2 regions of the Paenibacillus sp. FSL K6-1096 genome follow, and region 2 is predicted to be linked to the other one. Evidence: predicted binding sites of a transcription regulator. Region 2 holds the regulator's gene; the other holds the start of a gene.
What was found. Region 2 encodes Rex, which represses fermentation and respiration genes when NADH is low (regulators of the CRP and FNR family bind a similar motif). Its sites were predicted from a motif close to TTGTGAAATATTTCACAA; they were not measured.
Positions count from the first base shown of each region.

Region 1: pflB (formate C-acetyltransferase) is a predicted target of Rex. The motif match lies at 9,340-9,357, and genes of this name have one in related genera.

Region 1 is NZ_CP150274.1:1,275,182-1,290,531, reverse strand. It holds gene MHI24_RS05910 (histidine kinase) at 1-244, shown strand, start outside; gene MHI24_RS05905 (response regulator) at 222-1,550, shown strand; gene MHI24_RS05900 (sugar ABC transporter permease) at 1,668-2,591, shown strand; gene MHI24_RS05895 (carbohydrate ABC transporter permease) at 2,593-3,465, shown strand; gene MHI24_RS05890 (extracellular solute-binding protein) at 3,597-5,057, shown strand; gene MHI24_RS05885 (hypothetical protein) at 5,244-5,882, shown strand; gene adhE (bifunctional acetaldehyde-CoA/alcohol dehydrogenase) at 6,563-9,184, shown strand; gene pflB (formate C-acetyltransferase) at 9,447-11,708, shown strand; gene pflA (pyruvate formate-lyase-activating protein) at 11,830-12,567, shown strand; gene MHI24_RS05865 (extracellular solute-binding protein) at 12,770-14,176, shown strand; gene MHI24_RS05860 (sugar ABC transporter permease) at 14,383-15,267, shown strand; gene MHI24_RS05855 (carbohydrate ABC transporter permease) at 15,267-15,350, shown strand, end outside.
Region 2 is NZ_CP150274.1:1,027,255-1,042,604, reverse strand. It holds gene dinG (ATP-dependent DNA helicase DinG) at 1-867, shown strand, start outside; gene MHI24_RS04660 (redox-sensing transcriptional repressor Rex) at 987-1,640, shown strand; gene MHI24_RS04655 (amidohydrolase) at 1,627-2,928, shown strand; gene MHI24_RS04650 (DUF5590 domain-containing protein) at 2,958-3,479, shown strand; gene MHI24_RS04645 (aminoglycoside adenylyltransferase domain-containing protein) at 3,760-4,527, shown strand; gene MHI24_RS04640 (hypothetical protein) at 4,727-5,269, shown strand; gene MHI24_RS04635 (AAA family ATPase) at 5,262-6,764, shown strand; gene MHI24_RS04630 (3-hydroxyacyl-CoA dehydrogenase NAD-binding domain-containing protein) at 6,897-7,769, shown strand; gene MHI24_RS04625 (acetate kinase) at 7,766-8,974, shown strand; gene asnS (asparagine--tRNA ligase) at 8,996-10,291, shown strand; gene MHI24_RS04615 (DnaD domain protein) at 10,315-11,073, shown strand; gene proC (pyrroline-5-carboxylate reductase) at 11,315-12,181, opposite strand; gene MHI24_RS04605 (glutamate-5-semialdehyde dehydrogenase) at 12,214-13,461, opposite strand; gene proB (glutamate 5-kinase) at 13,519-14,622, opposite strand; gene MHI24_RS04595 (LysR family transcriptional regulator) at 15,018-15,350, opposite strand, start outside.

The sequences.
Region 1 (15,350 bases), 250 kb from region 2:
ACCGGTCGATTATCAGGCTATTGCACAGGTCCTTCATGATGACGGCAAGAACCCGGCCGGCGGCTACGGTATCCGCAACATCCATCAGCGCGTGCAGCTGCACTTCGGCGCGGAGTACGGAATCAGCTACGGGCCGCGCGGCGGCGGGGGCACTGTAGTCAAAGTGCTCCTCCCCAAAGTGGAGACAGTAGAGGAACTACAGAGTAGAGGAGAGGAAGACGGTGTTCAATATACTGGTGGTTGATGATGAGCCGCTCATCTGCAAAGGACTCAGCAGCCTGCTGGCTGCTTCCGGGCTGGATATTGACCATATCTACACGGCCAGCAGCGGGCAAGAGGCGCTGGACTGCATTCGTATGGAGGAGATTGACCTGCTGGTCACCGATATTCAGATGGGGGCGATGAGCGGAATCGAGCTGATGCAGCATGCCAAAATGGCGAAGCCCTGGGTGCAGACGATCGTCATCTCGGCGCATGAGACCTTTCAATATGCCCAGATGGCGGTCCGGCTGGGGGCCAGAGATTATCTGATCAAGCCGCTGAACAGCGAGCAGTTCCTGGATTCGGTGCGCAGTGTGGTGCTCAAAATGGATAAGCCGTCGCCGGAGCTGTCCGCTTATATGGACGGCAATGCAGACCGCTTCCGGCTGCAGGAGCCGCTTCCCGAGTACAGCGAGCTGCTGAACAGCCTGCTGACGGACACGGCGGGGGTGTTGGGGGCGGAGATGAAGCTGCGCAAGCTGGATGAGCTTAGGCTGCAGGGGCCGTATTTCGCGGTGATCCGGATCAGACTGCTGCTGGAGGAGGCCCGGCGTGAACAGAGCTATACCGACCGGGATTATGGCCTGCTCCGCTACGCTGCCTTGAATATCGCCAAGGAGCTGCTCGACCAGGAGTGGAATTCTATAGCGTTCTATTCGCCGGAGCAGGAGATTACGGTAATTATTCAGTGGGATGAGCAGAGCTATGACGAGCCGGCAACCGGCCAGCTTAACCGGCTTGAGGTGCTGGGGCGCAGCCTCCATTACAATATTCACCGTTACTTGCAGCTCCGGGCCGTTATCGGCATCAGCCAGATTCTGAAGGGGCTAAGTTTCATGGATGTACTGAACCGGCAGGCCTCGAAGGCGATTCTGTGGAACAAGGAGCATACCGATCATTATGTGTTCTATTACGGGGACTTCAGCTGGAACAACTACGCCGCCGATCCTTCGCCCGAGGAGCTGCATACGCACAATAATCTGATCGTGCAGAAGGCCAAGGAATACATTGACGCGAATTATGCCCAGAAGGGGCTGACCATTCATGAAGTCGCCAGGAAGAACCATGTCAGCCCCAACTACCTGAGCTATCTGTTCAAGAAGAATACAGGCTACAACCTGTGGGAATATGTGATTAAGCTGCGGATGGAGGAGAGCCGGGAGATGATTCTGCATACCGATCTGCGCCGGTACGAGATTGCCGAGCGGGTGGGGTATGAGTCGCCGGAGCATTTCAGCAAGATTTTCAAGAAATACTTTGGGCTCAGCCCCAGCGAACTGAAGAAGTAAGAACGCTTACGATTGCCATAGATATAGACATGTTAAGCCGCTTCCGCATTTCCTACAATGAAGTCAGGCGGCACTTGCTGACAAGTGCTGAAAGACAAGAGGAATGAGGGAGTCCGAATGAACCAGTCTGCTGTATTGCATGACCATCTGCAGGCGGAGCCGGAGCGCAAGGCGCTCAGGCAGAACCGCTGGAAAAAGAATATGTGGGGCCTGCTGTTCCTTGTCCCCGCGCTGATCATCTTCGTTATGTTTATGTGGGTGCCTATTTTCAAAGGGTTCCTGTACAGCTTCTACACGGTCGATTTCGTCAAAGGCAACACCTTTATAGGTCTGGACAATTACGCCAGGGCGCTGACCGACCCCGATGTGCTGATTGCGGTCCAGAACACGCTGTATTATATGCTGCTCTGTCTGGTGATCGGCTTCTGGGTTCCGATTGCTTTTGCCATCGCGATCTCAGAGCTGCGGAGATTCGGCGGATTCGTGCGTGTTGCCGCTTATCTGCCCTATGTTATGCCTGCTGTAGTCCTGTACGGGCTGTGGCGCTGGCTGTATGATCCGGTCGGGCCGATCAATGCCTTGCTTGGCAGTGCCGGGGCGGAGCAGATCGCCTTTCTGACGGATACCCGCTGGTCGATGATCTCGCTGGTCCTCATGGAGACGTGGCAGCAGTTCGGCTCGGGGATGCTGATCTATCTCGCTGCGGTGCTCAGCATTCCCCGTGACTGGTACGAAGCCGCCGAGATCGACGGTGCAGGGGTATGGGCGCGTATCCGCCATATTACTCTGCCGTCCTTGCGCAATCTGATTCTGCTGATGCTGATCCTGCAGATCATTGCCACCTCCCAGGGCTATCAGTCCCAGCTGGCTTTGCTGGACGGAGGACCGAACAATGCTACGCTGACGTATGCTCTGCTTATTGTGAAGTATGCTTTTACCAGACTGGATTATGGTACGGCGACTGCGCTGGGCATGCTGATGTTCGTTGTTCTGGGCGGTTTGGGCATTCTGCAGTTCAAGCTTAACAAGGAGGACAACTAAGATGAAGAGCGCAGACAGAGGCATTCTCTCGGAGCATGACCTGAAGAAGACCGGCAACAGGGTGGCATACGGAATAATGGTGCTGGGCATTCTGCTGATGGTCTTCAGCATGCTGTACCCTATTCTCATGACGATGTTTAACGGATTGAAATCGAACGTGGAGGTCAATTCCTTTCCGCCGCATTTCTTCCCGCAGGAATGGCATTTCAGTAATCTGAAGGACGCGCTCGGGTATATCAATCTGGCGATGTTCCTGCGGAATACACTGTATATTTTCCTGGGCAATATGGTTGTTACCCTGATTGTGCTCGGGCTGGCCGCCTTCAGCATCTCCCGGATGAACGTGCCGTACCGCAGGGCCTTCTATTTCTTCTTCCTGATGACGCTGTTCATTCCGGCTACGAGCTACATGATTCCGAACTTTGTCAATCTGAAGGAGCTTGGCCTGCTCAATCAGTATGCGGCCTTCTGGCTGCCGGCAGGTGCGAACACCTTCTTCTTCCTGCTGCTTAAGAACTTCTTCGACGGGATTCATCCCGAGATTCTGGAAGCGGCGCGGATCGACGGAGCCTCGGAGCCGAGAAGCTTCTTCAGTATTGCGGTTCCGCTGTCGGTGCCGATTTTTGCCACACTGGCGATCTTCATCTTCTCCACCGCCTGGAATGACTGGTTCTGGCCGTCGCTCGTTATGCACAGTGAGGATAAGTATACGCTCGCTACCGCTATTTATAAGTATGTTATTAATGTAAAAGCGCTGAATACGAACATCAAATTCGCCATTCTGTTCCTGGTGTCGCTGCCGCCGATTCTGGTGTTCCTGGTGTTCCAGCGGTTCATTATGCGCGGGGTTTCGCTGTCGGCAGTCAAGGGCTAGGCAGTAAGGATAAGATCCGGCAGAGATCGTAAACCTGCACATGAAGGGAATATAAATACACCTCGTTTGTAAACGGTTTCTCTTTTAAGATGAATTTGTAAGCTCATTATGATATGAAAAGGGGAGTTACCATGCGTAAAGTTTCCAGCGTATTCGCCTGTCTCCTGGTCACGGGAACGTTATTGTCCGCCTGCGGCGGCAATAATAACGGGAACAAGCCGGCGGCAAATGGAGGGGAGGCATCGCCTGCTGCTAGTCAGGCGGCTGAAGAGTCAACTGCTCCGTCTGCAGCACCGGCTGACGATATCACCCAGAGAAAAGTGACGATCAAAATCCACTATCCTACGCCCGACCTGACCGAGGTGAGAGCGCAGGAGGATGACAAGATCAAGCGGTTCCAGGAGGTCTATCCGAACGTTGAGATTGTCAAGGACGACTGGCAATATAATGTGAGCGAGATCGGGGTAAAGATGGCTGCGAACGAAGCGCCGACCTTCTTCAACACCTATGCTACGGAAGCGAAATTCCTGGTCGAGAAGGGCTGGGTGGCCGACATCACCGATCTGTGGAACAACTATGAGTTCAAGGACCAGATCAATCCTGTGCTGCAGAATCAGTTCATCATTGACGGCAAGGTGTATGGGGTAACGCAGAAAGGCTATGTCACCACAACGATGATCAACAAGAAGATGCTGGATGACAAAGGTGTAGCCGTTCCGCCGATGGACTGGACCTGGGAGGATATGCTGAACACAGCCAAGGGTGTGGCCGATCCTAAGAAGGGCATCTCCGGAATTGCCCCGATGGGCAAGGGGAACGAAGCCGGCTGGAACTGGACCAACTTCCTGTTCGAGGCGGGCGGGGAGATTCAGAAGATCGAAGGCGGCAAGGTAGTAGCTACCTTCAATTCTGATGCCGGGATCAAAGCGCTGGACTTCTATAAGAAGCTTAGATGGGAAGCCAAAGCGGTTCCCCAGGACTGGGCGCTCGGCTGGGGCGATGCGGTCGGTGCCTTCCAGCAGGGCCGCACCGCGATGGTGATGGCCGGCTCTGACGGCGTTATTGAACAGGCGCTCAATCAGGGAGGCTTCAAGCCGGAGGATGTGCTGACTTATCCGATGCCTGCGGCTGAGAAGGGCGGCAAGCATACCGGAGTGCTCGGCGGCGACTATCTGGTTATTAACCCGAATGCCAGCAAGGATGAGCAGGAGATGGCCTTCCGCTATATTACCTTCGACTACTTCTCGGATAAAGGGCTGGAGGCGCTCGATGCGATTATCAGCCAGCGCAAAACGGACGGCAAATACTACATCCCGCCACTGCTGGATTACTATGCTGCGGATTCCGAATTCGGCAAGAAGACCAAAGCCATCTATGACAAATACGATATCGTCTATCAGTACAGCCCGGAAATTATGGCACTGCTGGACGGTAAGCCAGAAGCCCAGTACAACACTCAGGATTACTACGCTACGATGTCCAACGTAATCCAGGAGCTGTTCGCCAAGGAAGGAACAGATTCCAAGGCCCAGCTGGATGCAGCGGCTGCAACCGTACAGGAGAAATTCTTCAATTCGATTAAGGTGGAGTAGAGTAAATTAGGAGGGCGTCCCGGATTAGAGGGACAACAACAGGGCGGGGAGAACGCAGCGATGCGCTCTCCCCGCCCTGCGTTTGTTGCGGCTATTGCGGCGCTTCTTGACTTCAGCGCTGATCCTTTGGCATGATCAAGAGAGTAACTACTGAATATTATTTACTTACTAGGAGGTATCGTCTTCATGCTGGATCTTACGCTTGCGCATGACAAAACATTCTGGGCCCGTTATGATTGGCGGCTGCAGGATGATTTTGCCTACCCGGAGCTGGAGGAGGAGCCAATTAGCCTGCCGGTAACGGACGAGGTGAGCCTGGTGCTGGAGACCGGCGACGACTTCAGCTACATCTCACTGCTGCTGGAGGACGGCGAAGGGGAACTGACCGAGATCGCTTGGGATGATGAGGCGCATTTCCACCCGTTCGTCCTGCGGCTGGACGAGTGGCAGCGGCTGTCACAGCAGACCGCTGCGCGGACGGGCGTGCCGGAGTGGATTCCGGCTCTGCTGCTCCAGCGCTTCGTAGGTTATGACTCGCCCGCAGAGCTGGAGGCGATCGTCCGGCAGGGGATGGAGATGCGCCAGCTGTCGGGGCTCTATAGCGCAGATGAGCTGGCCGCATGGCCCGCGCATCCGCTGCTCGCTGAACCGTACCTGTGGGACAGGCTGGACCGGCACTGGCGCGAGCAGCCGCCTTACGGATGGGTGTGCGAAGGGGAGGATGCTTACTCGCTGCGCAGCGCGGGCAATCCCGACTTTCCCTTCGGCGCCTGGAACCGGATACTGGGGAATCTGGATGGCGGCGGCGATGGTGGGCAGCGGTAATAGTGAAGCGGCTCAGGTGCACTGGTGCGCCTGAGACGAGAGGGGAGGCTGCTTTTGGCCTCTTGGTGGAATCAGGTGTATAAATGCACCTCATTCGTCTCGATCGGCTGCGTTCGTTGAAATCAGGTGTATAAATGCACCACATTTGGCTCGATCGGCTGTGTTCGCTGAAATCAGGTGTATAAATGCACCACAATTGGCTTGATCGCCCACATCCACTGAACCGAGGGGCATTAAAGCCCCTCATACTTACCCATTTGGCTACTACAGCGCCGCCCCTCCGTTTCCCGCACCAGCACACTTTCGGCAGAAGCAGCGTGGGAGGGGGACGGCTTCCCGGCCCGATCATGACAGGCACACCCCTGGTCCGATCATGACTCTTCAGACATTCGCTCCCTGTCCGCAGCGCCCAGCCTATCCCCATTCCTCCAACTCTAAGACAAATCAAGCTTTTTCGTACTCAACCGCACGATTTCCGTTTGCAGATTAGACAAAATTCAATTTAATATTGCATAATTATTGGAATATATGGCTCTAAATAATCGAATGAAAGCGCTTTGAAAAAGAATCAAAAAAAACTTTATACTTTGTGAAAGATTTCACTATACAAGGTGAAGGGGATGTGTTAAGATAAGTGTGTAGAGAAAAACAACCTAAAAATTGACAGGAGGACGAGGGAGATGGCAGTTAAAAACGAAGTCGCCGCCCAAGTGAAACAAACCACCGCTGAAGAATATATTCAGACTTTGGTGGATAAAGCAAAGAAAGCCCAAGAAGCGTTCATGGGCCTGGACCAAGAGCAGACTGACGCAGTCGTTCATGCAATGGCACTTGCCGGTCTCGACAAACACATGTACCTGGCGAAGCTGGCTGTTGAAGAAACAGGACGCGGCGTCTACGAAGACAAAATTACGAAGAACATCTTCTCCACTGAATATATCTGGCACGGAATCAAGTATGACAAGACAGTAGGCGTTATTGAGGATAACGCATACGACAGCTTCCAGAAGATTGCCGAACCGGTCGGAATCATCATGGGTATCACACCGGTAACCAACCCAACATCCACCACGATGTTCAAGGCATTGATTTCCGCAAAGACGCGTAATCCTATTATATTCGGTTTCCACCCTTCAGCGCAAGAGTGTAGTGCAGCCGCCGCCAAAATTCTGCATGACGCAGGTGTAAAAGCCGGTGCTCCTGAGAACTTCATCCAATGGATCGAGCTTCCTACAATGGACAAAACAAACGCACTGATGAACAATCCTGACGTTGCACTGATCCTGGCAACCGGCGGTTCGGCAATGGTTAAGGCAGCTTACAGCTGCGGCAAGCCGGCACTCGGCGTAGGTCCTGGTAACGTTCCTGCCTTCATTGAGAAGAGTGCGGATATCGATCAGGCCGTAACCGACATCATCCTGTCGAAATCCTTCGACCATGGTATGATCTGTGCTTCCGAACAGGCAGTTATTATTGAAGAAGCCATCTTCGACCAAGTGAAGAAGAAAATGATTGCGAACGGCTGCTACTTTGTAAATAAAGAAGAAGCTGCCAAGCTGACCAGCGGTGCAATGAACGTTGAGAAATGTGCGGTTAACCCGGCCATCGTCGGCCAGTCCGCAATGAAGATCGCTGAAATGTGCGGTATCCAGGTTCCTGCCGGAACGAAGATTCTGGTGGCTGAGCTTGAAGGCGTAGGTACGAAATATCCACTGTCCGCTGAGAAGCTGAGCCCGGTTCTGGCCTGCTACAAAGTGAAGAACGCTGACCAGGGTATCGAACGCGCAGCTCAGGTTGTTGAATTCGGCGGCATGGGCCACAGCTCGGCAATCCACTCGAACAACGAAGAAGTGATCATGAAGTTCTCGAACCGTCTGCAGACCGGACGTATTCTCGTCAACTCGCCATCCACACACGGCGCAATCGGCGATATTTACAACACAAATATCCCTTCACTGACACTGGGCTGCGGATCTTACGGACGCAACTCGGTATCGCAAAACGTAACAGCCATCAATCTGATTAACGTGAAAAGGGTGAACCGTCGTACCGTGAATATGCAATGGTTTAAAGTACCTGACAAGATCTACTTCGAGAAGGGCGCCACTCAGTATCTGGCCAAAATGCCTGACATTACCCGCGTAGCGATTATCACTGACCCGATGATGGTTAAACTGGGCTATGTTGAAAGAGTGGAGCACTATCTGCGTCAACGCCAGACTCCGGTAGCGATCGAAGTGTTCTCGGAAGTTGAACCGGACCCGTCGACTACCACAGTTGAAAAAGGTACTGCCATGATGAACAGATTCCAGCCGGACTGCATCATTGCACTCGGCGGCGGTTCCCCGATGGATGCTGCCAAGGGAATGTGGCTGTTCTATGAACACCCGGATGCAGACTTCAACGGTCTGAAGCAGAAGTTCATGGATATCCGCAAACGCGTATACAAATTCCCTAAGCTCGGCAACAAAGCGAAATTCGTAGCGATTCCTACAACTTCAGGTACAGGTTCGGAAGTTACCTCGTTCGCGGTTATTACAGACAAGACAACTGCAAATAATACTAAGTACCCGCTGGCTGACTATGAGCTGACTCCGGACGTAGCGATCATCGATCCTGAGTTCGTATACAGCTTACCAAAAACTGCAGTAGCTGATACAGGTATGGACGTACTGACCCATGCGATTGAAGCTTATGTATCGGTAATGGCCAGTGATTATACAGATGGTCTGGCCATCAAAGCCATTCAGCTGGTCTTCCAGTGGCTGGAGAAATCGGCACTGACCGGCGACAAGCTGGCCCGCGAGAAAATGCACAACGCATCGACACTTGCCGGTATGGCCTTCGCCAATGCCTTCCTGGGCATTAACCACAGCTTGGCGCACAAATGGGGCGGACAGTACCACACCGCACACGGCCGCACCAATGCAATCCTGATGCCGCATGTTATCCGCTACAATGCCAAGAAGCCTACGAAGTTCGCTTCGTTCCCTAAATACTCGCACTTTGTAGCTGACGAACGGTATGCTGAAATTGCACGCATCCTGGGATTGCCTGCACGGACAACTGAAGAGGGCGTAACCAGCCTGATCAATGCCATCCGTGATATGAATAAGAAACTGGGTATCGAAGAATCGTTCTCGGCTCTGGGCTTCGATCCTAAGGACTTTGAATCGCGTGTAGATTACCTGGCAGACCGTGCATTTGAAGACCAGTGCACAACTGCCAATCCGAAATTGCCGCTGGTATCTGAGCTTGCCGATGTATACCGCAACGCATTCTACGGAAGATTTGACAACTAATTAACGGTTGGCTGGTAAAGAATAAGTTTAAAGGTTAATATGGGACTGGCTGGAAGTGACAAATATCACCGAAAGAGTGATATTTGTCACAGTCCTTTTTCAGAAAATAAACTAAAATGTTTATATAAACAACGATCCCCGTTATAAAGCTGCGATTGTGAATTTTATAACAACTAATAGCCAAGGGATCACGAGACACGGGATCAACCTTCAAGCCCGCGATCTCTACAAATATACTTAAATATAAATGGAGGGATTTAGCATGTCGGTGATTGAAAAAGAAGTACAGGAACTGAAATCAGGTTGGAGAAGTTTTGTGAAAGGTTCTTGGTCCAAGAAAGTTGATGTTAATAACTTTATTGCTAAGAACATCAAGCCTTATGAAGGAAATGAAGATTTCCTCGTAGGTCCTACCAATAATACAACTGAACTGTGGAAGATTATCTCCCAGCTGAGCAAGGAAGAAAGAGAAAGAGGCGGCGTGTGGGATGTATCCCTCGACACAGTCTCCACCATCACTTCCCACGCTCCAGGCTACATTGACAAGGACAAGGAACAGATCGTCGGCGTTCAGACTGACGCTCCGTTCAGACGTTCCATTCAGCCTTTCGGCGGAATCAAGATGATGATCGATGCCACTAAGGCATACGGCTTCGAGCTTCCGCAGAATATCGTTGATATGTTCACGAACATCCGCAAAACGCATAACCAAGGCGTATTTGATGCATATACACCAGAAATGAGAGCTGTGCGCAAATCCGGCGTAATCACTGGCCTTCCTGACGCTTACGGCCGCGGACGCATCATCGGCGACTACCGCCGCATTGCTCTGTACGGTATCGATTTCCTGATCAAAGACAAGAAACAGCAACAGACTGAGCTTGAAGTAGACTCCATGACAGAAGACGTGATCCGCCTGCGTGAAGAGCTGTCCGAGCAGATCCGTGCTCTGGGCGAACTGAAACAGATGGCTGCTGCTCACGGAATGGACATCTCCAAGCCGGCTGTGAACTTCAAAGAAGCTACACAATGGGTATACTTCGGTTATCTGGCAGCAGTTAAAGAGCAGAACGGTGCGGCAATGTCCCTTGGACGCGTATCCTCCTTCCTTGATATCTATGCACAACGCGATATGGAAGAAGGCACTCTTACTGAAGAACAGGCACAGGAAATCGTTGACCACTTCGTAATGAAGCTGCGCATCGTGAAGTTCCTGCGTACACCTGACTATAACGACCTGTTCTCCGGTGACCCGACTTGGGTAACTGAATCCATCGGGGGTATGGCTGAAGACGGAACTTCCCGTGTAACGAAGAACAGCTTCCGCTTCCTGCACACTCTGTACAACCTGGGACCTGCACCAGAGCCGAACCTGACTGTACTGTGGTCCGAGAAGCTGCCTGAGAACTTCAAGAAATTCTGTGCCAAGGTATCCATTGAGACCAGCGCGATCCAATATGAGAACGATGATGTAATGCGTCCATATTGGGGTGAAGATTATGCAATTGCCTGCTGCGTATCCCCAATGCGCATCGGTAAGCAAATGCAGTTCTTCGGAGCCCGTGCCAACCTGGCCAAAGCTCTGCTGTATGCAATTAACGGCGGTAAGGATGAGAAATCCGGCGTTCAGGTTGGTCCTGAATTCCCTGCAATCACTTCCGAATACCTAGATTACGATGAAGTTATGAAACGCTTCAAACCAATGATGGAATGGCTGGCTAAGACTTATGTCAATACGCTGAACATCATTCACTATATGCATGACAAGTATTCCTACGAACGTATCGAAATGGCGCTGCATGACCGTGACGTTTTCCGTACAATGGCTTGCGGTATCGCCGGTCTGTCCGTTGCTGCCGACTCCCTGAGCGCTATCAAATACGCTAAGGTTAAGCCGATCCGCAACGAAGAAGGTATTGCAGTTGACTTCGAAATTGAAGGTGAGTTCCCTTGCTACGGTAACAACGATGACGCTGTTGACAGCATCGCAGTTGGACTGGTTGAAACCTTCATGACCATGATTCGCAAGAACAAAACTTACCGTGATGCTGTACCGACTCAATCTGTACTGACCATCACTTCCAACGTGGTATATGGTAAGAAGACTGGTACTACTCCTGACGGACGTAAGAAGGGTGAACCGTTCGCTCCTGGTGCGAACCCAATGCACGGCCGCGACAAGAAGGGCGCACTGGCATCCCTGAACTCTGTTGCCAAACTGCCTTACTCCGATGCTCAAGACGGTATCTCCAACACCTTCTCCATTGTGCCTAAGGCCCTGGGTAAGGATGAAGAGTCCCGTAAGTCTAACCTGGTATTCATGATGGACGGATACTTCCACAATAACGCTCAGCACTTGAACGTTAACGTATTTAACCGTGAGCAGCTGCTTGATGCTATGGATCATCCTGAGAACTACCCGCAATTGACCATCCGTGTATCGGGCTATGCGGTTAACTTCATCAAGCTGACCCGTGAACAACAGATGGACGTTATCAACCGTACCTTCCACAGCTCCATGTAAGCTGTGTTCTAGCCCTTGAAGAATTGAGATCAATCCAAGTGCTGCCGCCCTTGAAAGAGGGCGGTACACTCTTGTTCAAAATTGATTAAAATTTTAAGTTTTTTTGAAAGGATGACCCCTCATGCTTAAAGGACATGTCCACTCTTTGGAGACCTTTGGAACGGTGGATGGCCCTGGTATCCGCTTCGTGCTATTTATGCAGGGCTGCCTGCTGAAATGTCAGTATTGCCATAACCCGGATACATGGGAACTCAATGAAGGCAAGGAGATGACCGTCGAGGATGTGCTGGCGGAAATTGAACCTTACCTGAATTATTATAAAACCTCCGGCGGCGGACTTACCGTATCCGGCGGGGAACCGACACTGCAGGCGCATTTCGTCAAGCAGCTGTTCACTGAAGTGAAGAAACGCTGGAATCTGCACACCACGCTGGATACGAACGGCTACAATGACGGCTCCAAGATCAGCGATCTGCTGGATGTGACCGATCTGGTGCTGTTGGACCTGAAGCATATCGATGACGAAGCGCATATCAAGCTGACCGGCAAATCCAATGACCGCACGTTGAAGCTGGCCCGCTGGTTATCCGATCATAACCGCAAAATGTGGGTCCGCCACGTCTATGTTCCCGGCATTCATAATAAGGAAGAGGATCTGCGGAACCTGGGACGGTTCATTGGAACCTTGAACGGCGTCGAGAAGTTTGAAATCCTCCCATACCATGTCATGGGCATATACAAGTGGAAAGAACTTGGCCGGGCCTATGAATTGGAAGGAGTAGAGACACCTTCGGACGAAGAAGTGAAGCGTGCCTACAGCCTGATTGAAGAAGGCCGTCTGGAGACAGCCCTGGTCTAAACTCATACACTATTATTGAACCCAAGCGGAGCTTCCATTCAGAGAAGTTTCGCTTTTTGTTATGTCATCTAATCTTACAGAATCCGCTTACAATAGAGGATTTTATCCCTATTGAAGATGAATCTTAACCTTCCGATTACATTTGTGATTTCCTATAATAAAGCTTGTAAGGGAAACCACTATATAGGGAGGGTCACCCGTAATGAGAAAAAGCCTAACACTGCTGTTGTCCCTGATGTTCGTGAGCTCGGCGCTGCTGGCAGGCTGCGGAGACAGCAAAAATAATGCAGCTAACAAGGAAAGTGAGACGGCCGCGACGAATGAAGCTGCTGCAACGAATGCGGCGGCTACAGAGAAGCCGGTAAGTGATGAACCCTTTGAAATGACCATCCGCCACACGCAGGTCGGGGCAGATAAGCAGAAGCGTCTGGCGATTCTGGAGGATGTGGTCGGCAAGGTACAGACAGATGTACCCGGACTTACCTTCAAGCTGGATGGAGTGGATTCCGATGTGAACCGCAAGGAGAAGCTGCGCGGGGAAATGGCCGCCGGTAATCCGCCGGAGATCTTCGATCTGTTCGGCAGCCCGGACTCCAAAATCTATGCGAAGGAAGGCAAGCTGCTCGATCTGACCCCGATTCTCGATGAATTAGGCATCAAGGATAAATTCGCCAACCTGGACCCGTTCACCTATGAGGGTAAAATCTACGGATTGCCGATTGGCGGCTCGGGTGAAGGCTTCTTCTATAATAAAGAGTACTATACGAGCAAGGGCTGGAAGGCACCGACGACCTTCGCGGAGCTGGAACAGCAGCTGGCAGACATCAAGGCGGACGGCAAGGTGCCGATGGCTGGTGCTTCCAAGGCAGGCTGGGTACCGCTGATGCTGGCCAATCACCTCTGGTCCCGTTATGCCGGGCCGGATGTTACCGCGAAATTCGCCACAGGCGAGGCCAAGTGGAACGATCCGAATGTCGTTAAGGGCTTCGCAAAATATAAGGAGTGGGTCGATAAAGGCTACTTCAAGAAAGGCGAGCTCGGGTTCGAGTATGCGGAATATACGACCCAGTTCACCAGTGGTGAAGCCATTCTGATGTATGACGGCACCTGGAAATCCTCTGTATTCAAGGCCGGACAATCCGGTGAAGGTCTGATCGGCAAGGTCGGATTCTTCAATATTCCGCCGGTTGAGGGCGGTGTAGGCGATCAGACATCGCTGATGCGTGATGTCAACAACGGATATGGCTTCTCGGCTGCGGCAGGAGAAGATGAGCGCAAGCTGGCAGCAGTCAAATCCTTCATTAAGAATATGTTCAATGAGGATATGCAGCTACGCGGACTGGTGGAAGACGGTGTTCTGCCGGCGATGAAGATTGACCAGGATGTACTGAACAAGAACATTACGGATGATCTGATGAGCGAGATTGTTGCCGTGCTGAACAGCTCCAAGTCGTCCTTCCCGGCCTTCGACTCGCTGGTACAGGCGGATGTCACCACTGAAATCAGCAACATCCAGATTCAGAGCCTGATCGGCGGGCAGACGACTCCTGAGAAGATGGGCGATGCACTGCAGAAGATTCAGGAAGAGGCCAACGCAGCCGTTGAATAAATGATCTTAACCGGATGTGCCCTGGTGCTTGCTCCAGGGTGCATTTTTAAAAATAGAAGGATAAAATGTTGCACACACGATACGGCAAAGCCGTTTCCAATTGTGAGATATAGATTTCGGAGTCCCCGCAAAGTACCTGAGTAAGCCTCGAAGCTATAGCCCCGCATTGTGGGGCAGAATGATGTCTTAGCAACCTGGAGGTAGTCATGAATAAGGCCTTAAAAAATCCCCTGGTGTTCTTTCTCTTCGTTATTCCGGCCCTGATCCTGTTCGTTATGTTCTTCATCTATCCCATCTTCAGTTCAATCTACTATAGCTTCACGAATTGGAATGGTGTATCCGATACGGTGAAATATACGGGGCTGAGCAACTACGAGAAGGCGCTGGGGGATGAGCGCTTCTGGATCTCTGTCAAAAATAACGGGTGGTTCATTCTGTTCTCTGTATGTATTCAAGTGCCGCTGATCGTCCTGTTCTCGCTGCTGATTGCCAATGTGAAGAAGCTGAAGGGGCTGTATAAGACGGCTGTGTTCATGCCTTCCATTATGTCGACCGCTGTAATCGGCATTCTGTGGGGCTTCATCTACGAGCCGAACATCGGACTATTCAACCGGATATTGGGCCTTGTCGGCATTGAGCCGCTTTACTGGCTGTCGGATGAACGGTTCGCGATGCTGTCGATCCTGATTACGAACGCCTGGCAGTGGACCGGCTTCTATATTGTAATGGTGCTGGCCGCGATCCTCTCTATTCCCGGAGAATTGGATGAAGCTGCGGCCATTGACGGGGCTACAGGATTCCAGCGCGCCACCCGTATCACCCTTCCGCTGATCGTCCCGATCATCTCAGTTGTAATTATGCTGTCCATTGCGGGAGCGATGAAGGCAGCGGATATTGTCATTGTCATGACCAAGGGCGGTCCGGCCGGTTCAACCGAGGTGATGGCCACCTATATGATCAAATATGCGATTACCAACTTCAAGTATGGGTACGGCAATACCATTGCTGTGCTGATCTTCCTGTTCACACTTGTGGTAACAGTGCTCTATCAGCTGCTCTTCGCCCGTCGAACGGAAAGGATTGAATACTGATGCCGCGCGCCCTGAAGAAAAGTCTGCCGCATATTGCCCTGCTGGGCTATCTGGTCGTTGTTCTGTTCCCGTTTCTTTTCGTC
Region 2 (15,350 bases):
CAGATGTATGCCGTTCCGGTAGATGTCAGCGCCCAACTCCGCGAGCTGTTCTTCGACAAGAAGAAAAGCGTGATTCTGACTTCGGCGACCCTGTCGGTGGACAAATCCTTCCAGTTCATGATCGACAACCTCGGGCTTGACGGTGCTGCGGAGCAGGGGCGGCTGATGACCGCATTGCTGCCCTCTCCCTTCAAATACCGGGAGCAGGCACTTCTGGTTATTCCCCGCGACTTCCCAAGCGTCAAGGGAAGCATAGGGGATGCACGCTTCGTGGACACACTGGTGCGCTCCCTTGCGGAGACCGCTGTCGTTACACGTGGCCGGATGCTGGTGCTGTTCACCTCCTACAAGATGCTCCGCCAGGTGTATGACCCGCTGAAGGAAGCGCTGGCCCCTGAGGATATAGCTGTGCTTGGACAGGGCGTGGAGGGCGGCAGCCGCAATAAGCTGATCCGGCGCTTCCAGGACAGCACCGCCTCTGTGCTGCTGGGCACCAGCAGCTTCTGGGAAGGGGTGGACATCCCCGGCGAGGCGCTGACCTGTCTGGCGATTGTCCGGCTGCCGTTCCAGCCGCCGAATCATCCGCTGGCCGAGGCGAAGTCGGAGCTGCTGCAGGCCCAGAAGAAGAATCCGTTCATGAAGCTGTCTGTTCCGCAGGCGGTCATCCGCTTCAAGCAAGGCTTCGGACGGCTCGTGCGGACCGCGCAGGACCGCGGAATCGTTATAGTTTATGATACCAGGGTTATTGAATCTTATTATGGGAAGTACTTTCTGTATTCCCTGCCCGGACCCAAGATGGAGCATATGCGGACCGACCAGATGGTACCGCGGATCGCCGAGTGGCTGGACGAAGGCGGGGTTTCATAATTCACCTGCTGTTGATATTATTAAGAAGACAAGGTTAACCTGAAGTTCCGCTCCCCGGCTGACTTAGCCGTTTCGTTAAGGCGGCGGGGAACGGTTCATATAATCGAGGAGGAGAAAGCATGAAATCGGATAAAATATCGGAGGCCGTAGTCCGCAGGCTCCCAGTGTACCTGCGGTTCCTGAACGATCTCCAAAAACGTGAAATCTCCACCGTTTCTTCCCAGGAGCTGGGACAGAAGCTTGATCTGAACCCTGCGCAGATCCGCAAGGACCTGGCATACTTCGGGGATTTCGGCAGAAAGGGCATCGGTTATGATGTCTCGTATCTGATCGAGAAGATCCGCCATATTCTCAAGCTGGACCAGCAGATCAACGTTGCACTGGTAGGCGCCGGTAACCTCGGGCACGCCTTGTCCAACTACAATGCTTATCTGAAGGATACGATGAAGATTACAGCGATCTTCGATGCCTATCCGCCGAAGGTGGGCCAGAAGATCAACTCCCTGGTTGTACAGCCGATGGAAGAGCTGGGGGATACCATCCGCGAACAGGGCATCCGGATCGGCATTATTACCGTACCGGACAGCGAAGCCCAGAACGTAGCGGATATTCTGGTGGATTCCGGCATTGAAGCCATTCTGAATTTCGCGCCGGTCATTCTGAAGACGCCTGCCAATATCCGGATTCATGCCGCAGACTTCACTACCGATCTGCAGAGCCTGGCTTATTATTTGCATGATGGAAAGGAAGAGGCTGAAGATGAGCAGCAATAAGACAATAATTAAGAACGGACGCTTCCTGGTGCCGGGTACGAAGCAGCCGGTACTTGGCGGATATATGACCATAGAGGATGATCTGATCACTTACATAGGTGAAGCTGAGCCTGCCCATGAAGAGGGGGCTCTGATTGTTGACGGCAGCCGTCTGCTCTTTATGCCGGGTCTGGTTAACACCCACGGCCATGCCGCGATGTCCCTGCTGCGCGGGTATGGGGACGATATGGTGCTTCAGTCCTGGCTGCAGGAGAAAATGTGGCCGATGGAAGAGAAATTTACCGGCGAGGATGTCTACTGGGGCACGGCGCTGTCTGTGCTGGAGATGCTGAAGGGCGGCACCACCACCTTCCTCGATATGTATGACCATATGGACCGGGTAGCCGAGGTGGTAGAGCAATCCGGTATTCGTGCTGTGCTGATGCGCGGTGTTATCGGCCTCTGCCCGGAAGAGGTGCAGAACCACAAGCTGGCGGAGGCGATCGCGTTTGCCCGTAACTGGCACGGCAAGGCAGACGGCCGCATCACAACGATGCTCTCGCCGCACGCTCCATACACCTGTCCGCCTGAGTTCTTCGTGAAGTTCGTGCAGGCCGCCCATGATCTCGATCTGCCGATGCATACACATATGTCCGAGACGCGCCATGAGGTGGAGCAGAACGTAACCGATTACGGTCTTCGTCCGGTCGCGCATCTGGAGAAGCTGGGGATGTTCACCCGGCCTTCCCTGATCGCCCACGGTGTGCACCTGAACGATGAGGAGATTAGCATTCTGGCCCGGTATAACGTTGGCGTATCGCATAACCCGGGCAGCAACCTGAAGCTGGCCAGCGGCGTAGCCCGCGTGCCTGAGCTGCTCGCAGCAGGGGTTAAGGTCTCGCTCGGGACAGACGGTGCGGCCAGCAACAACAATCTGGATATGTTTGAGGAGATGCGGCTGGCTGCACTGATCCATAAGGGAGTCAGCGGTGATCCAACCGCTGTGCCGGCTCCTGAGGCGCTGCTGATGGCGACTGAGTATGGGGCGCAGTCGGTCTTCCTGAACAGCGTGGGCCGGCTTGCAGCGGGTATGAAGGCGGACTTCATCGCGCTGGATATTGACCAGCCGCATCTCCTGCCGCATACCGACCTGCTCTCCCATGCCGTCTATTCGGCCAGCGCCAAGGATGTGGAGCATGTGTGGGTCAACGGCAAGCAGGTGGTGAAGCACGGGCAATGCCTGACCCTGGATGAAGAAGCCATCCGCCGCAGAGCGCAGGAGACATTCGACAGCCTGCTGAAACGTTAATCCAGCAGAACGGGAAAGGAAGCAACGCGGTGAAGAAGAAGAGGAGAAAATGGCTCTGGCTGGGGATTATCCTGGTGCTGCTCCTTCTGTTCGGACTGAGCCAGTTCTATGCCTATATTATGAAGGATCAGTGGACCGAGCGGAACGAAGCCAAGGAACTGGCCAGAGCACAGGCCGGATTAACTGAGATCACCAAGGCCCAGAAGTCGGTCTGGGATGAGAATTCGATCTATTGGGTGCTGACCGGAAGCAATGCGGCAGGGACCGAGCTGATGGTATGGGTACGTTTCACAAGTGAGGGCAAGCCTGCCGGAGGAGAGAACGGCCTCTATGCCGAAGAGCTGAGCAAGGGCACCTCAGAGGCGCAGATGCGCAAGCTGTTAGCCGGCCAGATGCCGGATATTAAGATCAAACGGCTGCTCCCCGGAGTGTATAACGGGGAATACGCCTGGCAGCTCTTTTACCAAAAAGAGGGGCGTTATTATTACAGCTTCTACCGCTTCTCTGACGGCAGCGCCATCGGTGAGGGGTACAGCCTGCCGAACCGCTAGGTTAAGCGCCCGGCGGCTGCGGCAGACAGGAAGTGCGGAGGAACAGGTCATCTGTTCCTCCGTTTTTTGTTTTCATGCGTAAAACCGAACACAATGTGCAAATGGGATGTGTGTAAGGTAATTTTCCGGCGAAAACGATCTGTAACCGTTCTTGGACTGGCGGCTGGGGTGACCCTGTGGCTAAATGGATATATGAGGATTGATATACTTTTTGCTATACCATAATCATGCGGTCAAGGGTCAAACTTATGAATGCTGTCAATCGAGGAGGATGCTGAAATTGGAAACATTACCATATTTAGATCGTGCGGTAGAGCTGTTTAAGCAGGAGCTGGGGGCTAACCTGACGGGGATTTATTTGCATGGCTCGCTGGCGATGGGTTGCTTCCATGCGGATACGGGAGACATCGATCTGCTGATCGTGGTACAGGACAAGCTGTCCCAAGAAGTCAGCCGGAGGCTCGCGAAACGGATTGTAGCTTTACATGACATGCTGCCGAATAAGCGCGGAATTGAACTGTCTATTGTCTTGAAGACATACTTGAGGGAGTTTGTGTACCCGACTCCGTTTGAGTTTCATTTCTCAGAAGCCCATTTAGAGCGGTACAGAACAGACGGACATTACCTGTGCGGCGGCTACGAGGATGCTGATCTGGCGGCGCATTTTACCGTTGTCTATCACCGGGGAGTGAGCCTGTACGGGGAGCCGATCCATGAGGCGTTTCTGCCGGTGGACCGCAGGTATTATCTGGATTCCATAATCAATGATATCGGAGACGCACCCCTGAAGATCAAGGAAGCTCCCGTGTATTATACGCTGAATCTATGCCGGGTACTGTATTATGTGCGGGAAGGTGTGGTGTCTTCCAAAAAGGAAGGCGGAGAGTGGGGACAGAAGCATTTGCCGGCGAAATATCACGGACTGCTTACACGGTGTCTGGAGGTCTATAACGGATCGTCCGGCGGCGAAGCCTACGACCTGGAATTGCTAACTGATTACGCAGCGTATATGATAAATGAAATTGAGCATCAGCGGGAAAATGGTTAATCTATGAAACACCCAGAAATTAGAATCAAAAATTTTAAATATATTCACAACTTTATGTAAAATCGTATATACACCTGTGATATACTACTACTTGTATTAAGACATGCCTAATAGCATGTCAGTCTCGGAAGGGCGCTAGACACGCTGAATCGTTGATTTTTATAGAAAAAGCTGGTTATTTTGGAGAGGAGGACGTTTCTTGAAACTGCGTCTTATGCCTGTGCTGCTAACGTCTCTGCTGTCTGCTGCTGTATTGTTCGGCGGCTGGTATTCCTATCGTCAGTTCGCTGTACAGGAGCCGCTGCAGAAGCTGGTATCATCCTATGAGGGAGTGAAGGATTCCCATATTACTATTAAACGCAATGAAGTGACTTTGAAACTAAATTTGCAGCCGGGCACGAAATTACGTGAGCTGGTGCAGTATGTATCAAGTGAAGGCAGCTCAGCCATCAACGGGCGGACCCTTAAGCTGGATGTGGAACAGCACTCCAGTGCGCTGCTCGATGAATATTGGGACAAAGCGATGTTCTCTGTTGCCGAAGCGATGGAGAGCCGTAAATATACATTAATTCCAGCCAAGCTGGATGGATTGAAGGAACAGAACAGCAAGTACAGCGGAATTACAGCAACCACGGAGATTGATGACAATAATGTATATGTGAGTCTGAGCAGCGGTACAGAGAGCAAGTTCATCATTCTGCCGCGCACCGGTGCCAAGATGGGAGTGTGGGACAATGCCTAAGTACTGGAAAGAGATTATAGCCGGATTTGTTCCGGTCGTGCTGATTTTTATGGTTTTTGTAGGGATTAATATTTTCCCTGTGATCATAGCGCTCGGCATGGTTGCTGCTCTCCTGTTCATTGCCCACGCGCGCGGCGGCCTGGCGGTTAATGCAGGCGCAGACAAGAAGCGGAAGAAGAACGGCCCGTCCAAGCTGACCTTTGAAGAGATCGGCGGACAGGACAATGCCAAGCAGGAGCTGCGCGAAGCACTGGACTTCCTGATCCGGCATGAAGAAATCAGCAAGTTCGGGATTCGTCCGCTCAAAGGCATTCTGCTGACCGGTCCTCCCGGAACCGGGAAGACGCTGATGGCGAAGGCTGCGGCGCATTATACGAACTCTGTGTTTGTCGCTGCATCGGGCAGTGAATTCGTTGAGATGTACGTCGGCGTCGGGGCCGGACGGGTCCGTGACCTGTTCAAGGATGCCCGCTCGCGTGCGCTGAAGGAGAACAAGCAGAGCGCGATTATTTTCATCGATGAGATTGATGTGATCGGCGGCAAGCGTGAAGGCGGACAGCAGCGGGAGTATGACCAGACGCTGAATCAGCTCCTCACGGAGATGGACGGGATTTATAATAATGATACCCCGCGCATTCTGCTGGTAGCCGCCACGAACCGCAAGGAAATGCTGGATTCGGCACTGCTGCGTCCGGGCCGGTTCGACCGTCACATTCAGGTGGATATGCCCGACAAGAAGGGCCGCAAGTCGATTCTCGACCTTCACGCCAAGAACAAGCCGCTGCATGAGACAGTCGATCTGGATAAAATCGCTGAAGAAGCCTACGGCTTCTCCGGGGCGCAATTAGAGAGCGTGATGAACGAGGCGGCGATCTACATGATGCGCGAGAATCTGACCCTGGTGGAGCAGCGCCATCTGTCGATGGCCATCGATAAGGTGATGATGGGAGAGAAGACCGACCGCGAGACGAACCACGAAGAGAAGCGGCGTGTAGCGATTCATGAGCTGGGACATGCCATTATGGCCGAGCTATTGCGTCCGGGAAGCGTCAGCCAGGTGACATTGACTCCGCGCGGACAAGCCCTCGGTTATGTGCGGCATAATCCGCAGCAAGAGCAGTATTTGTACACGAAGGATTATCTGGAGAATCAGATTATGATCGCCCTGGGCGGCGCGGCAGCGGAAGAAATGTATTACGGCGGGCGCAGCACCGGCTCGCGCGGCGATTTCGACCAGGCGCTGAACATTGTGGAGACGATGATGAAGTCGGGCCTGACCTCCCTCGGAATCGCGAATCTGCAGATGGTGACAACCGAAGAGCTGATGAAGGAGAATAGTAAGATCCTGGATGAGTTAATGGTCCGCACCAATGAGCTGCTGAGCCAGCAAAGAAATGTATTTGATTACTGCCTTGACATTTTAATGAAGGAAGAAGTTCTCTCCGGAGAGCAATTTCGTTGTCAATTTCGTGACAGTGTCCTTTTACCGGCATAATTCTTTATGCCGGTTATTTTTTTTTACTTTTCAGACATGCTAAGATATCATTATATGTCGGGCTACTTATTTTTTACGACAGACAAGGTACAATACAGAAGTATAGATACCTGAAAGGATGGAGACTTAAGAATGAATTTTAAGAAGATCGGTGTCATCGGCGGTGGCACAATGGGTCAAGGCATTGCCGAAATGCTGGCAGCCAAAGGCCTGGATGTAATGCTGGTGGAGAAAACTGCTGAAAGACTGAACTACTCCTACGAAATGATCGAGACCAGTCTCGACAAACAGCTGGAGAAATGGGCCATTACCCAGGCGGAGAAGAAGCTGATTCTTTCCCGTATCCAGAAAGTTACTCATTTCGCTGAACTGAGCTCCTGCGATATGGTTATTGAGACCATTGTGGAAGACCTGGAAGCGAAGCAAAAGGTATTCAATCAGCTCGATCAGGTGTGTCCGAGCCACATTATTCTTGCCAGCAACACGTCAACGCTCAGCTTGACAGAGCTTGCAAGCTCAACAATGTATCCGGAACGCGTAATCGGTATGCACTTCATACATCCTGTAGGCAAGGTCGACCTGGTTGAAATCGTGCGCGGACTGAAGACCTCCGACAGCACCTTCGAGGATACCAAGACCTTTGTTGATGAGATTGTTGAAAAGAAAGGCGTAATGATCTACGAATCCCCAGGATTTGTATCTTCACGCCTCATTTGCCTGTTCATTAACGAAGCGATGCATGTGCTCCAGGAAGGCGTTGCCTCCCCTGAAGATATTGACGACGCTATGCGCATCGGCTACCAGTTCCAGAACGGACCGCTTGAAATGGCTGACCGCTTCGGTCTGGACTCCGTCCTGGCTGCGCTTGAGAACATGTTCCGTGAATACGGCGAGCTCAAGTATCGTCCATCGACCATCCTCAAGAAGATGGTGCGTGCCGGACAACTGGGGACCAAATCGGGCGAAGGCTTCTTCAAGTATGACAAGGATGGTGACCGTATATGAATATTTTAGTAATTAACTCCGGCAGTTCCTCATTGAAATACCAGCTGTACAATATGACAGATGAGTCTGTCCTGGCCAAAGGCCTGGTAGAACGTATCGGAATGGACTCCTCCATTCTGAACCACAAGCCGACCGGCAAGCAGGAAGTTACTGAAGTCAGTGAAATTCTGGAGCACAATACGGCCATCCGCAAGGTGCTTGCCTGCCTGACAGACAAGGAGCATGGCGTTATTGCATCCACCGACGAGATTAATGCAGTGGGCCACCGTGTAGTACACGGGGGTGAATTCTTCAAAACCTCCGCACTTGTTGATGCTGATGCTAAGGCTAAGATCCGCCAGCTGTTCGACCTTGCGCCGCTGCATAACCCGGCTGCCATGATGGGGATTACCGCTTCCGAGAATAATATGCCTGGTGTGCCGCAGGTGGTTGTGTTCGATACCGCCTTCCACCAGACTATGCCTGAGAAGGCGTATATGTATGCCATTCCGAGAGTGCTCTACAACAAATACAAAGTCCGCCGTTATGGTGCGCATGGCACCTCCCATGATTTCGTGAGCAAAGCGGCTGCCGAGTATCTGGACCGTCCGCTTCAGGACCTCAAGATTATTACCTGCCACATCGGTAACGGTGCCAGTGTAACTGCAGTAGACGGCGGCATTTCTGTGGACACCTCGATGGGGATGACTCCGCTGGAAGGCCTGATGATGGGTACGCGCAGCGGCGACCTTGACCCGGCTGTTGTTCCTTATGTGATGAATAAGGAAGAGCTGTCTGTCGGTGAAGTGAACTCCATGCTGAACAAGCACAGCGGTCTTCTGGCCATCTCTGGCGTGAGCAGTGACATGCGTGATATCATTGACGGTGCGGAGAAAGGCGAGCCTAATTCGACGCTTGCTTTTGAAATGTACGAGTACCGTCTGCGTAAATATATCGGTTCTTACGCTGCTGCCATGAACGGGGTAGATGTCATTGTGTTCACCGCCGGTGTTGGCGAGAATGCTTCCCTGCTGCGTGAAAAAGTACTGAACAATCTTACGTTCCTCGGAATCCAGCTGGATGCAGAAGCCAATAAGGTCCGCTCCGGCGATCCGCGCCGTATCTCCACGGCTGATTCCAAGGTTCAGGTGCTTGTGGTTCCGACAAACGAAGAGCTTGTCATTGCACGCGATACATACAGTATTGTGCAAGGAATTAACGGCTAAATTAGAGGAGAGATCTTAGGCATGGCCAACAAAAGTGTAATCAAGAACGTGAATGAGCATGTCGGAGAGAGTGTTGTCATCGGATGTTGGGTGAACAACAAGCGCTCCAGCGGTAAAATTCAGTTCCTGCAGCTTCGCGACGGTACTGGTTATATCCAAGGGGTTGTGGTGAAGTCTGAGGTACCCGAGCAGGTCTGGGACGATGCCAAAAGCCTTACCCAGGAGAGCTCCCTGTATGTGACCGGAATTATCCGTGAGGAGCCGCGCAGCCAATCCGGCTATGAGCTGACGGTTACGGGCATTGAGGTGCTGCATATTACCGAGAACTATCCAATTACTCCAAAGGAGCATGGCGTAGACTTCCTGATGGATCACCGCCATCTCTGGCTGCGTTCCACCAAGCAGCGGGCCGTAATGGTGATTCGTGCGGAGATCATCCGTGCGGTTCAGCAGTTCTTCAATGAGCACGGCTTCACCAAGGTGGACCCGCCGATTCTGACGCCAACGTCAGCGGAAGGCACAACGAACCTGTTCCATACGAAGTACTTCGATGAGGATGCTTATCTGACCCAGAGCGGACAGCTGTATATGGAAGCTGCGGCTATGGCGCTCGGGCGCGTCTATTCCTTCGGTCCGACCTTCCGGGCCGAGAAATCCAAGACCCGCCGCCATCTGATCGAGTTCTGGATGATTGAACCGGAAATGGCGTTCGTGGAGCATGAGGAGAGCCTGCGTGTGCAGGAGGACTTCATCAGCTTCGTGGTGCAGTCCGTCCTGACAAACTGCCGTGCCGAGCTGGAGGCAGTGGGCCGCGATGTCTCGAAGCTGGAGAACATCAAGGCACCGTTCCCGCGGATCAGCTACGATGATGCCATCAAGTTCCTGAATGAAAAAGGCTACGAAATCGCCTGGGGCGATGATTTCGGGGCTCCTCATGAGACGGCTATCGCCGAAATGAGCGACCGTCCGGTATTCATCACCCATTATCCGGCGTCCTTCAAGGCCTTCTATATGAAGCCGCACCCTGACCGTCCGGAAGTGGTGCTATGCGCGGATATGATCGCCCCTGAAGGCTACGGGGAGATCATCGGCGGATCACAGCGTATCGATGATCCGGCGCTGCTGGAAGCCCGTTTCAAGGAGCATAATCTCTCGATGGAGACTTATCAGTGGTACATGGACCTGCGGACCTATGGCAGCGTTCCGCACTCCGGCTTCGGCCTGGGTCTGGAGCGGACGGTAGCTTGGATCTGCGGACTGGATCATGTCCGTGAGACGATTGCGTTCCCTCGCACATTGTACCGTCTGTACCCTTAAGGACGGGAAAAGGGGGCCTGGATATGGACGGAACAAGTTGGAATACCTGGGGTGAAGGCGCCGCCTTCGGCCTGGAGAACGGAATGGCCGTCATTCCTTATGCGCTCCTGAAGCACTACCGGAAGCTGAATCTGACCGGCAGCGAGGCGATGCTGCTGATTCACCTGCTCTCCTTCAGACAGGTCGAGGGGATTGACTTCCCATCGCTCGAGGAGCTGCAGGCGGTAACCGGGCGCAGCATCCCGGTGATTGCCGGCGAGCTGCAGAAGCTCATGAAGGAAGGGTTCATCAGCATCGACGGAGATAACGACGAGCTGCGGGACATCCATTATGAGCGTTACAACTTCTCCGGCCTGTACGCCAAGCTGGGCGCGTATCTGGCGAAGGTGAAGCAGGAATCAGGGGGGCGGAGCGGCAGTGAGCGCGTCTCTGAGGCGTCCGGGCACAATGCCCGTTCTGCCGTGCCGGATGACAGCTATAGCAGTCCGGCAGCTGCAGGTGCAGCCAGAGAAAGTGAACAGGAACGCAGCCTGTTCAGCATTTTCGAGAAGGAATTCGGCCGTCCGCTGTCCCCGATGGAATGCGAGTCCATCTCCGGCTGGGTGGACGAAGACCGCTATCCCGAGGAGCTGATCCTGCTCGCATTGAAGGAATCTGTCTTCGCCGGCAAGGTCCATTTCCGTTACATCGACCGCATCCTGCTGGAATGGTCCCGCAACCGGGTGAAGAACGCCCAGGATGTCAAAGCCTATGCCCAGAAGTTCCGGGGCGGGGGCCGATGAGCGAAGCGAGGTAGCTATTGTATTTTACCGGTTCAGGGCATTGGCCCGGCCGGATGAGGTGTCCCCTATAAGTCACTTATGTGGCTTATGGGGGCACCTTTTTTTTCTTTTGCCGCCATTGATTGCGCCGGATGCGGCGGAAGGATGCCTCCCAACCAGCAAACAGCCCGCAGTCCTTCACATCGAAGGAACTGCGGGCTGTGGCGGTAAGTATTCAATAACTCAATAACAAGGCCGAGAATTAATGCAGCTCATCCTCCAGCGCCGCACCCATCTCCCGGGAGCGTTCGGCACAGCGGTTGACCGCAGAGATGACGGTCTCGAAGAAGTCGCCGCGTTCCAGCACCTCGATGGCTGCCTGGGTGGAGCCGTTCGGCGAGGTAACCTTCTTGCGCAGAGCGGCTGGCTCTTCGCCGGTCTGCTGCACCATCCGCGCTGCGCCCAGCACGGTCTGGACCGTCAGCTCACGGCTCTGCTCAAGCGGCAGGCCCCCGCGGATACCTGCGGCAATCATCGCTTCCATCATGTAATAGATGTAAGCCGGACCACTGCCGGAGATGCCGGTTAAGGTCTCCATCCGCTCTTCGTCAATGACCGCTGTTAACCCCACGGCTTCAAAGATATTAAGAGCAGTCTTCCGGCTCTCATCGCCAACCTCCTTGGAGAAGGCAATGCCGGTTGCGCCCAGCCCGATGGAGCTGGAGGTGTTGGGCATCGAGCGCACAACAGGCTGCGCGGTTCCGAGCAAGCCCTGGATCGTGCGGATGGTCAGCCCGGCAATGACGGAAATGATGAGCTGGTCCGGCGACAGCAGCGGGCCCAGGGAGCGGAGAGCTTCGGCGGCATCCTTGGGCTTCATGGCCAGTACGATCACCGGCGCCGAGCGGAGAGCTTCAGTCTTCTGCTCACTGCTGTTATACCCAAGTACGCCATAACGGCTGCGAAGCTCAGCCAGGCGTTCATTGCTGCTGCGGTTCAGCATGATAATCCGGTTCGCTTCGACTACATTGCGGGCGATCATTCCCCGGACAATGGCTTCAGCCATTGAGCCTGCGCCATAAAAAACAATAGGATGATTAATCAACGGAATTGCAGGTTGCTGGCACATGGCTGGCAGTCCCCCTATAAGTTTAAAGTGAATTACCCTCTGATCTGGCCGGAGCCATGAACAAGGTATTTGCTGGAAGTGAGTGCCGGCAGTCCCATCGGCCCGCGGGCATGCAGCTTCTGGGTACTGATGCCGATCTCGGCGCCAAAGCCGAATTCGAAGCCGTCTGTAAACCGGGTGGAGGCGTTATGGTACACGGCAGCGGCGTCCACTTCCTGTAAGAAGCGAGCAGCATTCCCGGCATCCTCTGTCACGATACATTCGGAATGCTTGGTGCCGAATTCAGCGATATGCCGGAGGGCGGCTTCGAGCGAATCTACGATCCGGATATTCAGGATATAATCGTTATACTCGGTCGCGAAATCCTCCGGTGCAGCCGGCTTGGCCCAAGGGACTAGAGCCAGTGTATCCGGGCAGCCGCGCAGCTCCACCCGGGCCTCGCGGAAGGCTTCGGCAAGTGCGGGTAGATGCTCCTGTGCATATGCCTGGTGGACGAGCAGCGTCTCCATGGAATTGCAGACGGAAGGACGCTGGGCCTTCGCATTGATGCTGATCCGCTCTGCCATCTCGGGATTGGCAGTTGCATCCAGATAAGTATGGCATATGCCTGCGCCTGTTTCAATGACAGGAACTGTGGCATTAAGCACCACGTTCTGGATCAGCGAGCTGCCTCCGCGCGGGATGATGACATCCAGCAGGCCGTTCAGCTTCAGCATCTCATCGACAGAGGAGCGGTTCGGATCTTCGATCAGCTGGAGGGCATCCGGCGGCAGCGCAGTGCCGGCCAGCGCGCGGTGCAGCACCTCGGTAATGGCCCGGTTGGATGACAGGGCGGACGAACCGCCGCGCAGGACAACTGCGTTCCCGGTCTTCAGGCATAGTCCCGCTGCATCAACGGTTACGTTCGGACGGGCTTCATAGATGATACCGATGACTCCGAGCGGCACGCGGACCTTCTCAATGAACAGGCCGTTTGGGCGTTCAATGGTCTCCAGATGGTCACCTACCGGATCGGGCAGCACCGCGATCTGCTGCAGGCCCTCCGCGATGCCTGCAATCCGTCCGGTATCCAGCGCCAGCCGGTCCAGCATCGACTCAGCTGTCCCGTTCAAGCGGCCGCGCTCCAGATCCTCCGCATTCGCGGCAATAATGTAATCCGCCTCGGCAATCAAGGCCGCAGCCATTGCCAGCAGCGCTTCATTCTTCTGCCCGGTAGTCAGGCTTGCCAATACTCCTGTTGTAGCTTTTGCCAGCGTGGCCTTGTGTACCACTTCACTCATGACCATTCCCCCTATTAAAAGTTATGTTAGCACAGGTATACATCAGGGCAGCACGGATTATCTTAGGGTAATCCATTCATCGCGGTGGATAACCTCAAGCCGGTGTACCTCCCCAAGCTTGGAAATGATCTCCCGGCTCGGCAAGCCTTGGATGCTGCGGAGCTGGGCATCGTCATAATTAACAATGCCCCGGCCAAGCAGCTTCGCATCCGGGCCGAGGACCTCCACCACATCCCCGGAATGGAAGCTTCCTTCGATTCGCCTTACACCGACCGGCAGCAGGCTGTGTCCTCCATGCAGCAGCGCTTCTACAGCCCCGTCATCGACATACAGCGATCCGAGCGGGGTGGACATGAAGCCGAGCCACTGCTTCTTGACCGGCAAGGAGGAGAGGGTGGTGGCAAAATAAGTGCCTTTGCCCGTGCCCGCAGCCGCCAGAGACAGGTCTCCGGGCTCGGTCACCCGGCCGATGAAGACCGGAACGCCGCCCCGTGTGGCGATTTTGGCGGCATCGATCTTGGACTTCATGCCGCCGGTGCCTACGCTGGTGCCTGCGCCTCCGGCAATCGCATAGATTTCCGGTGTGATCTCGGCAATATGCTGATACCTTACCGCATCCGGGTTCTTGCGCGGATCTGCGCTGTATACGCCGTCCATATCGGTCAGCACCAGCAGGTGCGAGGCCTTCAGCAGATTGGCGACCAGGGCAGACAGGGTGTCGTTATCCCCGAACTTCAGCTCATCCACGGATACCGTATCGTTCTCGTTGAACACCGGAACCGCACCCTGGCGGAGCAGCTCCTCTACAGTCATCAAGGCATTGTTCATCGCCCGGCGGCTGCAGAAGTCGGTACGCGTCAGCAGAATCTGCGCGGTAGGAATGCCATGCAGCGCAAAAGCCTCCTGGTAGGCCTGCATCAGCATCACCTGACCTACCGCCGCTGCCGCCTGCTTCTCATGGAGCAGCTTGGGGCGCGTGGAGTAGCCAATGCCGCGGAATCCGGCGGCAACTGCACCCGAGGTGACCAGCAGCACCTCACTGCCCGCTTCCCGGAGCGCGGCAATCTCGGCGGCGAAGAAGGCAACCGCGTCCCGGTTCAGTCCGCCCTCAGGTCCGCTGAGCGAGCTGCTGCCGATTTTGACCACAATTCTTGTCGTCATTGTCCTTCACTTTCCTCTCGAATTGTTAATCATCTATAGTCCGAAAATGACAAAAAGCCCCCATCCTAAGACTTAGCAAAGGACGAAAGCTGTTTCACTTCCGCGGTACCACCTTCATTGATGAGGGTTCATCCGACTTCATTCTCGTAACGGGAGTATCCGTCCTGCAGTCAGCAGGCCGCTCGGGGGTAGGATTCGGAACGGACATCCGCGGTGAACTCTCCCAGCCTTCCGGAATTCACTCTCTGCACGCGGATCATTGCCTGTTCTTACTGGTCCCGTCTGCACGTTTCACTATTTGTCCTTTAGAATACCATGGGGGCACAGGGTTTGCAAAGAGCGTCTGTAGAATATTTTTGCAGCCGCCTGAGCCTTTCTTCAGGTTAAGACCAGGGTTAATCGTCTGCGAGACTGGCCACGGTGTCTTTGAAGGTTGCGATAAAAGCTTCGGCAGCACGGGATAAGTACCGTCCGCGCCGGTAGGCAATAACCAGGGTGCGGCCGGGCACCGGCTCCGCCAGCGGAAGGTAGACCGGCACGAATTCGCTCCGGGGCGCCCGGGCGATGAAATGCGGCACCAGCGTAACCCCCATACCGGCGGCGACCAGCGACTGGATGGTCTCCATATTATTGCTCTCGAACACAATCCGCGGCTCGAATCCGGCCTCCCGGCACAGATCTACCGTCATTTTACGGAAGCCCTGGCCTTTCTTGAGGACAATGAACGG